Regions from separate parts of the Chromobacterium vaccinii genome, predicted to be linked through region 1. Evidence: riboswitches for the same ligand, from Rfam matches in the RefSeq annotation. Region 1 holds a riboswitch; the other holds the start of a gene.
What was found. A riboswitch is a leader RNA that binds a small molecule or an ion and turns the genes downstream of it on or off. The one in region 1 is predicted to bind cobalamin.
Positions count from the first base shown of each region.

Region 2: another riboswitch for cobalamin. It lies ahead of BKX93_RS12905 (TonB-dependent receptor domain-containing protein); the one in region 1 lies ahead of BKX93_RS10455 (CbtB domain-containing protein).

Region 1 covers NZ_CP017707.1:2,249,549-2,254,475, reverse strand. Annotated here, with positions in the region: gene BKX93_RS10470 (ATP-binding protein) at 1-860, shown strand, start outside; gene BKX93_RS10465 (hypothetical protein) at 950-1,228, shown strand; gene BKX93_RS10460 (CbtA family protein) at 1,321-2,064, opposite strand; gene BKX93_RS10455 (CbtB domain-containing protein) at 2,078-2,290, opposite strand; adenosylcobalamin (AdoCbl) riboswitch at 2,293-2,454, opposite strand; gene BKX93_RS10450 (histidine phosphatase family protein) at 2,510-3,079, shown strand; gene BKX93_RS10445 (hypothetical protein) at 3,147-3,500, shown strand; gene BKX93_RS10440 (DUF411 domain-containing protein) at 3,561-3,998, shown strand; gene BKX93_RS10435 (chitosanase) at 4,066-4,927, opposite strand, start outside.
Region 2 covers NZ_CP017707.1:2,792,781-2,797,707, forward strand. Annotated here, with positions in the region: gene BKX93_RS12905 (TonB-dependent receptor domain-containing protein) at 1-1,688, opposite strand, end outside; cobalamin riboswitch at 1,816-2,023, opposite strand; gene cobT (nicotinate-nucleotide--dimethylbenzimidazole phosphoribosyltransferase) at 2,145-3,179, shown strand; gene BKX93_RS12915 (histidine phosphatase family protein) at 3,176-3,778, shown strand; gene cobS (adenosylcobinamide-GDP ribazoletransferase) at 3,766-4,497, shown strand; gene BKX93_RS12925 (YoaK family protein) at 4,832-4,927, opposite strand, start outside.

The DNA of each region.
Region 1 (4,927 bases):
GGGGCATGTTCCAGCCGATCGCCGAGCTGTCCCGCGAGGTGGACCGGCGGGCGGAGCTGCAGCTGCAGCTGCACTCTCTGGATGCGGAGGGCGTGCCGGTGGAGATCAAACCGTTCGTGTCTGCCATCAATCGCCTGCTGGAGCGTGTCGCGCAATCGATGCGGGCGCAGCGGCGCTTCGTCGCGGATGCCGCCCATGAGCTGCGCTCTCCGCTGGCGGCGCTATCGTTGCAGGCGGAGCGATTGGCCGACGCAGAGATGTCCGATGCGGCGCGGGAGCGGTTGTCCGCGCTGCGCGGCGGCATCGCGCGCGGCCGCGATCTGCTGGATCAGTTGTTGGCGCTGGCCCGGGCGCAATCGGCGGTGGAGCCGCCGCTGTCGCCGGTTTCGGTTTTGGCCGTCTACCGCCGGGTGCTGGAAGACCTGCTGCCCTTGGCCGAAGCCAAACATATCGACATCGGCGTGGAGGGTGAGCGCGATGCCAAAGTATGGGCGAACGAGCTGGACCTGTTCGCGCTGGTCAGGAACCTGGCGGACAACGCCATCCGCTATACGCCGGAGGGCGGCAGGGTGGATCTGGCGGTCGGCGAGGCGGAGGGGCGGACGGTTCTGACGATAGACGATACCGGTCCCGGCATCCCCGAAGAGGAACGGGAGCGGGTTTTCGATCCTTTTTACCGCAGCCTGGGCAGCGGCCAGCAGGGCGCGGGGCTGGGTTTATCCATCGTCAGGACCATCGCGGAGCGGATCGGCGCCAGGGTAAGCCTGTCTTTCCGGGACGAGACGGGCCAATCGGGCCTGCGCGTGTCCGTCAGCATGCAGGCGGCGAGAGAGGAGCGAGGCGGGCTAAGTCTGGGCTAAGTCTGGGCTGCTAGGTTGAAATGGCATGATGCTGCGCGTGCGTCCCGCATCGCGCCGTTGCGCGTTCGAATCCTTTCGGGAGACACACCATGATGATCGCCTCCGTTTCCACTCCGGTCCCTCAAACACCTGCGCCTCCTCCGGCCGCATCGACGCAAGACGCCGCATCTGCGCCGCAAGCGCAAGCTCAAGTCCAGGCGCAGCCTGCCCAGCCCGTGGCGCAGGACAAGGTGACTATCAGCAATGCGGCGCGGGCTTTGCAAGAAGCTGCGGAAACCGTGGCCCAGACCGCCAAGGAGGCGCAGCACGGAGACCGGCAGGCTCAGCATAAGCTGGCGGCAGAGGAAGCGAGGCGGGCGGCGCATTGATTCGTCCGCCGGCCGGGCGGCGCTGATCGAGCGGTTGCGGAAACAAAACACCCCCGCCGGGGCGAGGGTGTCGGGAGTGGGATCGTTTTCGTTCAACTGATCTGAAACGCCCCGCGGCGATCTTCCAGCAGTCGTTCCACCAGGCTGCCGAATGCCACGCCCAGCCCAGCCCACAGTATCGCCTGGATGCCGAATGACGCCATCCGGAAGCGCCACAGCAGCACGGCGGAGAATTGCTCGGGAATCTCGTTCACCTCGGGCAACAGCGCCTGGGCGACGATCACCAGCGCGATGAAGGCCGCGCCGGCGATCAGCGTCGCATCCCAAGTTCCGAAGCGGGCGATCAGCCTGCGGGCCAGGAACACCGCGATGGCGAGCGCCGCCAGCGACACGGCGATCATCCCGAAGAACAATGCGGTGCGGGAGCCTATGGTGCCGGGATCGCCCACCGCCGGCGGATTGGGCGGATATTTGAGGAAGGGCACCAGCGCGAACGAGATGAAGCCCAGCAGGGCCATCTGCGCCGACAGCGCGCGGGCGCGCAGCGCGCCGATGCGGCCGTAGACGAAGGCGAACGCCAGCGCGAACAGGCCGCCCACGGCGGTGCCGAACACGCCGACGCCGACGAACAGGCCTATGCCGGACTGGACGCCGCGGCTGACCAGTTCCGGCATTTCATCGTGCTGGTGTCCGCCGCTTTTCGCCAGCTCCATTTTCTCTTCGAAGGCGATCGCGCCCTCTACCTGGGGCTCGCCGACGATTTTGGCGAAGCCGAAAGCCAGCAGGCTGGCCAGGAAGCCCGCGATCATGCCGCGGATCAAAAGACTTCTCACCATGTCCGGCGCCTCCTTAGTGGCAGGGGAAGCCCAGCAGGTGGCGGCCGTCGTGGACGAACTCGTGCACATACATGCTGTTGAAGATGGCGGCGGCGCCTTCCTCCACGCCGACGAAGTAGATCGCCAGCAGCATCAGAATGCCGCCGAAGACTGCCCAGGGCAGCAGTTGGCGAATGGGGAGGGACACGGGCTGGATCGCCGGGGCCATGACGGGGCTTGCATGCATGAGATATCTCCTTGAGGATGACGCGTCCTGAAACGGATGGTTGGCTGGATGCGAAGACCTGACTTTTCATGCCTGTCCGCATGGCGGATCAGGCTGATACACAGTGGCGCGACCGTGCCGGATTCGCACCGGCTTCCTCGCATCGAGACGATGTGGATTCTAGAGAGCCGAGAGAAAATGTCAAAGAACTTCAGGGCGTTTTGACGGAGAGCCAAGAGCATGACGAGCCGTATCACCCTGCTGTGCGTGCCGGCGACCCGCGCGCTGCGCGCCGGCCATTTTCCGGCGGATGATCCGCTGGAGCCGGAAGCGCTGGAATGGGCGGCGCGCCTGGCCGATTCGCTGGGCTTGATCGACCTTGTGCTCCGCAGTCCGGAGCGGTGCGCCCGGCAGACCGCCGACGCGCTGGGCCGCGCGGCGGAGGCGGAGGCCGCGTTGCGGGAGGCGGAGTATGGCCGTTGGCGCGGCCTGCCGTTGAGGGAGGTCGCGGCGGCGGAGCCGGAGGCCTTGAATGCATGGCTGTCTGACCCGGGATGTCCGGCGCCGGAGGGGGAGTCGCTGCTGACGATGATCGAGCGGGTCGGCGATTGGTTCGAGCATTTCCGCTGGCCGGCCGGCCACGTCCTGGTCATTGCCCACGCCAGCGCCATCAAGGCGATGCTGTTGCGGGCGCTGGACTTGCCGCCGCAGGCGTATCGGCAGATCGACGTCGCGCCGCTGGCCCGGATCGAATTGTCCCGGCGCCAGGATTTGTGGCGCTTGCGCCTGGGGAGCGATGACTCCGCATGATGAGGCGGATTTGATCTGTGTGCGTTTGTCGCGCCGTCCGGCATGGTATCGTCGCGGAATGAGAGTCTTGCGCCGCGTGCTGTTGCTGATCGTGCTGCAGCTGTCCCTGTTCGGGATGGCGGCGGCGCATGCGCCGTTGACGGGCATGGCGTCGCCCGAGGCGTGCGCGGCGATGAGCGCGTCGCGGGATTGCGCCGGGATGGCCGCCAAGCCATCCGCGAAGCATGCGGCGATGAATGGCGCGGCGGCTTGCGGTTCTACCGGCTGCGCGCAAGCCTGCCTGCCGTTGTTCATCAAGGCGTCTTTGCCCGGCGTGGCCGTTCTGGTTTGTTGCGGCGTGAGGATCGCGGCGCGGCCGGTCCTGCTCCCCGGCCCGGTCTTGCCGCCGCCGTTGCGTCCTCCCGAGTTTGCCCGGATCTGAATCTTCCCGCGCGCTGTCGCGCGCGCAATCGATCTGGACATCCATCTAAAGGAGGGCATCATGTCCCCGTTGCGTCATTTTCTGTTCGCGGCCGCTTTGGCCGCCGCCAGCGCACCCGTTCTGGCAGCCGTTCCCGTCACCGTCTACAAGAGCCCGAGCTGCGGCTGCTGCGAAGCTTACATCGCCTATCTGAAGCAGAATGGCTTTGCCGTTTCCGCCGTCAATCGCGACGATATGCAGCAGGTGAAAAGCCAGCTCGGCGTGACGCCGGGCATGGGCAGCTGCCATACCGCCAAGGTGGGCCGCTATGTGGTGGAAGGCCATGTGCCGGCGGCGGCGATCAAGCAGCTGTTGGCCGGCAACAGCAAGCTGATCGGCATCGCGGTGCCCGGCATGCCGCTGAATTCGCCCGGCATGGGCGAGACCAAGCCCGGCACGCTGCCGGTGTATGCGATGTCGGCGGATCAGAAGACCGGCGTGCTGTACGGCCGCTTCTAAGCGTTGAAATGAAAACCGCGCGCGTCGATTGAGAAGGCGCGCGCGGTTTTGCCTGGCGTGGGGCGGCTTATTTCATTTCCCAGTCAGTGACTTTCTGCACCGCGGCGTCGGCGTTTTTCAGATCGGTCTCGCCCTGATTCAACAGCGTGCTCCATTGCTTGACGCGGTTCTTGCCGTTGGGCGGCTGGTTGTAGTGGTTGGTGTCGACGATCTTGCTGCGCTGGGCGTAGAAGGAGGTCATGAAGGTTTTTTCGTCGCTGCTGTTGCCGGAGCGGGACAGCAGGCCCTGCAGCGTGCCGGAATCGCCGGCGGCGCCCTGGTTCAGCGCGGTGTCGACGAAGGAGCCTATGGTCAGCGCGCTGGAGAAGCCGCGCTGGCGGGCCTGCTGCACGCTGTACTGGATGTATACCTTGTAGAAGGTGTTCCACATCGCGTCGCGCCAGGCGGGATTGTTCTGCAGGCCGCCTATCTTGTCGCAGAACACCTTGGCGCTGTCGCTGATCTTCAGGATCTTGCCCTGCATGCTGCCGTGCACGCCGGCGCGGGCCAGGCCGCCGGCGATGGACGGATTGGATGCGCCGCTGGAGGCGTCGAATTCCTTGAACAGCGTCGGGCCATCCGGACCTTCGTCATTGGAGCCGCCGGTGGTGGCGCCGAAAATCCCTATCGTGTAGCCGCGCTTGTCTTTGATGTCCTCGCAGTAGCCGTAGAACTTGGTCCATTCCAGAGAATCCTGCTCCGGCTTGTTGACCAGTTTCATGATGTTGTCCCACTGCTCGCCGTCCAGGCCGGTGTTGGCCTTCAGGAATTTCAGCGTGTTGGGCGGGAAGTTGGCGTCGTGGTCGGCGGCTTTGGCTTGGGCCGCGGGGCGACAGCGCTTGCCGGACTGCCAGGCCTGGCCCTGTTCCGGCGCATTGCCCTGGGTCCAG
Region 2 (4,927 bases), 540 kb from region 1:
GTATTCGCCGGATCGTCGTATCTGCGGGAAACGATCTGCTGTTCCGCACCCAGCGTCCACCTGCCCAGCTCTTTGCTCGCTGTGAAATTGGCGCTCTGACGCGGACGGCGCTCCAACCTATGGCCAGTGCCGTCATCGCGAGCATCCAGCAGCGTAAGATTGGCGCCCAGATCGACTCCCGCCACCATCGTAGCGCCTTCTAACGTCAAACCACGGATGGTTGCGCGGCTGACATTTATCCGAGTATCGATACCATCCGCAGTGGTAGTGGAAGCAATCAAATCGCTAACTTGGTTATGGAACGCAGTCAAACTGAAACGACTAGCATTCTTGCTATAAACCAGTGCCAGCTCGCTATTGAGCGAGCTTTCCGGTTTCAAATTCGGATTGCTCCGATAGTGGTAGTTGTACTCGGGCATATCGGTAGGCGGATAGTACAAATCATTAAACGTGGGCGCTTTATAAGCCGTGCCATAGCCTGCCCGGGCCAACCAGCCATCAGCAAATCGATAGCCGTAATCCAGCTTGCCCGTCGTCTTGCCGCCGAACTGGTCATCATGATCGCGACGCAAGCTAGCCTGGAACAGACTCTTTCCTTTCTCAAGCTGGTATGTGGCGAATCCAGCGTACTGGGCGCGCGTGTTCTTGGTGAATAGATCGCTGCTTTCCACCCTCTGGTCGTTATGAGTCGCCCCCAGCGCAAAGTTGCCCCACGCAGTGGACAAATCGTTCTGCCATGTCCACTCGTTCTGGGTCGTTTGGTACAGGCTGTTTCGCTGCCCACCTGCCGCGTCGCTGAACGTTTCCTGCTTGTCCTGGCTATGGCTGAAACGCAGCGTGCTAGTCCAGAGATCGGTAAAACGATTACGCGACTCTAGGCTCTGCCCAGTCAGGCGGGTATCGGTCCAGTCTTGTCCAACCAGATTTTGATCAAAATCGGCTCGGGCAAAAGTTTGGAACAGGCGCAGCGTCAAATCGTGCCCCGGCGCCAGCGTCTGGGTCACATTGGCGGTGTAGCCGTCATTGCGATAGCCATCGTTATCCGGGTTGTATCCAAACGCGTTCTTCGAATTGGTTGCCGAGAAACCATTGGACTCGGCATGGCTCAACTGCAGGCTATAAGCGGTATTGCCACTCTTGCCGTCCACGCCGGCCGTCAGTTTGCCAGTGCCGCGGCTGCCGGTCTCGAAACCGGCGTTGAAACGCGGCGCACCCTCGCCCTTGCGGGTGAATATCTGGATCACGCCGCCGATGGCGTCGGCGCCGTACAGGCTGGAAGCCGGTCCGCGCAGGATTTCGATGCGCTCGATCTGCGCCAGCGGAATGTTCTGGATGGCCGTGGTGCCGGTCGTCGCCGACGAAATGCGCATCCCGTCCACCAACACCACCGTGTGGTTGGAATTGGTGCCGCGCATGAAGATGCTGCTGGTCGTGCCCGGACCGCCGTTGCTGGTAATCGTGACGGCAGCCTGGCGCGACAACACCTGTTGCAACGTCTGCGCGCCGCTTTCCTCGATTTCATCTCGGGTGATCACGGTGGCGTCGGCCAGCGTTTTGGACAGAGGTTGCGCGATGCGGCTCGCCGTCACGATCACCGGATCACCGACGAACTGGGGCACGCCATCAGCCAGGGCCAGGCTGGAACAGGCCAGCGCCGTCAGCGCGGCGCAGGTTTGAAGCTTGAACATGAAAACACACTCCACGATAGGGTCAACGTTGAGTGCGAAGAGGACAACAGCAGCAAAGGACGGCACGGCAGAACCGGAACGTCTGTCGAATCGCCTCCCCGCGATACTCCAGTGGTCCACCGGCTTCCGGCCAGTGGCAGCGCAGGCCGGTCTCCGGGCTGGGCCTTGCCGGCGGCGCGCCTTCCCGTCCTGAAGACAGTGGCCCTTGCGCCGCCTGGGCGCATGCACGCCAGGCCTTACCGTTGCGGGGGCAGCGCCGGTTTCTCACCGGCTTCCCGTTTCATCCGGGCGCGCAAGACAGCGCGCCTCCGGACACCTGCTGATCGGCGGATTATAACCCGCCGGACTTTTGGCGGCACCGGCCAAGCAGTAATATGCTTAGAGTCCAGCCGACGCCGCGCGCCGGTTCCCATTCATCATCCGGACCCCCGTCCGCTCCCGCAGCAGGCCCATACCATGAACAGCAGCAAACCCCTGGATCTTTCCGCCCGCAACGCCGCCCGCGCCCGTCAGGCCATCCTGACCAAGCCGCCCGGCAGCCTGGGACAACTGGAGGAACTGGCCTGCCGCTTCGCCGCCTGGCAGGGCCGCGCCCAGCCGGAAGATCTGCGGCCAGCCATCACTGTGTTCGCCGCCGACCACGGCGTCACGGTGGAAGGCGTATCCGCCTTCCCGTCCGCGGTCACCACCGAGATGGTGCGCAACTTCGCCAACGGCGGCGCCGCCATCTGCGTTCTGGCGCGCGCGCTGGACGCGCGGCTGGAAGTGGTGGACGTGGGCGTGGCCGGCGATGTCTCCGCGCTGCCCATCGTCCACGCCAAAGTGAGGCCCGGCAGCCAGAATCTGGCCAAGCAGGCCGCCATGAGCGCCGATGAAACAGCTGCCGCGCTGGAGACCGGCCGCGCCGCCGCGCGCCGCGCGGTGGAGGCCGGCGCCAACCTGCTGATCGCCGGCGACATGGGCATAGGCAACACCACCGCGTCGGCGGCGCTGATCTGCCGGCTGACCGGCGCGGCGCCTGAGCTGGTGGTCGGCCGCGGCACCGGCGTCGACGACGCCGGCCTGGCCAACAAGCATCGCGCGGTGAAGACCGCGCTGGCCCGGGTGGCCTGGGAAAACCTCAGCGGCCTGGACACGCTGTCCGAGCTGGGCGGCCTGGAAATCGCCGCGATCGCCGGCTTTTACCTGGAGGGCGCGCGGCTGGGCGTGCCGTCGCTGGTGGACGGCTTCATCGCCAGCGCCGCCGCGCTGTGCGCCAAAACGATGGAGCCCTCGCTGCACGACTGGCTGCTGGCCAGCCATCGCTCGGCGGAATCCGGCCATGATCTGGCGCTGAAAGCCTTGCAGCTGCCCCCCCTGGTGGACCTGGGCATGCGCCTGGGCGAAGGCTCCGGCGCCGCCGTGTGCGTGCCGCTGCTGCAACTGGCGGTGAAGCTGCACAACGGCATGGCCACCTTCGCAGAAGCCGGCATCAGCGGCAAGTCGGCATGAATCCCTACACGCTGACCCTGCTGCGCCACGGCGACATCGACCACGACGGCCGGCTGATCGGCCTGACCGACCTGCCGCTGACCGAGCTTGGGCACCAGCAGCTGGAACATAGCTGGAAACGCATCAGCAACCTGGCGCCGGTCACCAGCATCGCCACCTCGCCGCTGCAGCGCTGCCGCGAGTTCTCGGTCAGGCAGGCGCTGTCCGGCTCGCTGACGCTGAAGGTGGACCCGCGCTTCGCCGAGATGGATTTCGGCGGCTGGGACGGCCACCCGGTAGCCGATCTGGAACAGGCCCACCCCGGCTGGGGCGACGCGCTGGCCGCCGGCCGGCTCAGTCCGCCCGGCGGCGAAACCTTCGAGCAGTTCCGCACCCGGGTACTGGCCGGCCTGGCCGACTGGATGACCGAAGCCCGCGGCAGCCACCGGCTGCTGGTGACGCATGGCGGCGTGATCACGGTGCTGATGGCGGAGCTGCTGGGCACCGAGTTCGCGGTGGCCAAACTGATGACGGTGCAACGCGGCGGCTTCGTCCAGCTGTCGATGCTGGAAGGCCACCCGGCCTATCTGCTGCGCCTGGAGTCCGCATGCGCGGACTGATCCTGGCGGTGCAGTTCCTGACCCGGCTGCCCACCCCGCAGCTGGCCGATTTCAAACCCGAATGGCTGGCGGCCAGCGCGCGCTGGTTTCCCGCCGTCGGCGTCATCGTCGGCGCGCTGCTGCTGGCCGCCCTACGGCTGGGCGGCCTGGTCGACCCCTGGCTGGCGGCGCTGCTGGCGCTGCTGGCCTGGGTGATGGTGACCGGCGGCCTGCATCTGGACGGGCTGGCCGATCTTTCCGACGCGCTGGGCGCGGCCCACCGCTCGCGCGAGCGTTTCTTCGAAGTGCTGAAAGACCCGCATCTAGGCAGCTTCGGCGTGCTCTCGCTGATCCTGGCCGTCGCCGCCAAGCTGGTGCTGCTGATGCTGGCCGCCCGCCACGGCGGCCCGGCCTGGGGCCTGCTGCTGGTCCCAGCCTGGGCGCGCGGCTTCGCCGTCGTCTGGTCGGCCACGCTGCCGGCCATCGCGCCGGGCAGCGGAGAGCGCTTCGCCTGGCAACGCGACTGGACCGGCATGGGCCTGAACCTGGCCGCGCTGCTGGCGCTGTCGGCCTGGCTGGCCCCCGCGCTGCTACTGGCCCCGCTGGCCGGCCTGGCCTGGTGGGCCTTCCTGAAGCGCCGCCTGGGGGGCATGACCGGCGACTGCCTGGGCGCGGGCGTGGAGCTTTGCGAAATCGCGATGCTGGGCTTGCTGCTGTGGCGGGTGCCGGCGTGGGTTTGATGCCCATCCGCAATCTGAGCGGCATCAGAATCGACAGGCAAACCTAATCTGAGTCCGCTGCGCGGACATAATTTACACGGCGGGGCTGCCCGCCAGGCAGGCCAAAAGGATCTTAGCGGTCACCGACCGGCCCTGCGCTCTCACCCATCTTTTTTCACCCCAACAAAAAATGCCGCCCGCAGGGACCCCAGCGCGACGGCATTTTCTTAAAACGGCCAACCGCTTACAACATGCCCGCCACCTTCTTGTTGCGCATCAGGCACAACATGTCGCAGGCGATGTGGGCGGCGGCAAGCGCGGTGATCTCGCTCTGAGCGTAACGCTGGCCGCCGCCTCAGGATGCGGAACGTCCGCCTTGCGCGGCGGCCCGCGCGCGCCGCGACGCCCAGCGGCCGCGCCACCAGCGCCAGCGCAGCCTGACGTCGTACCA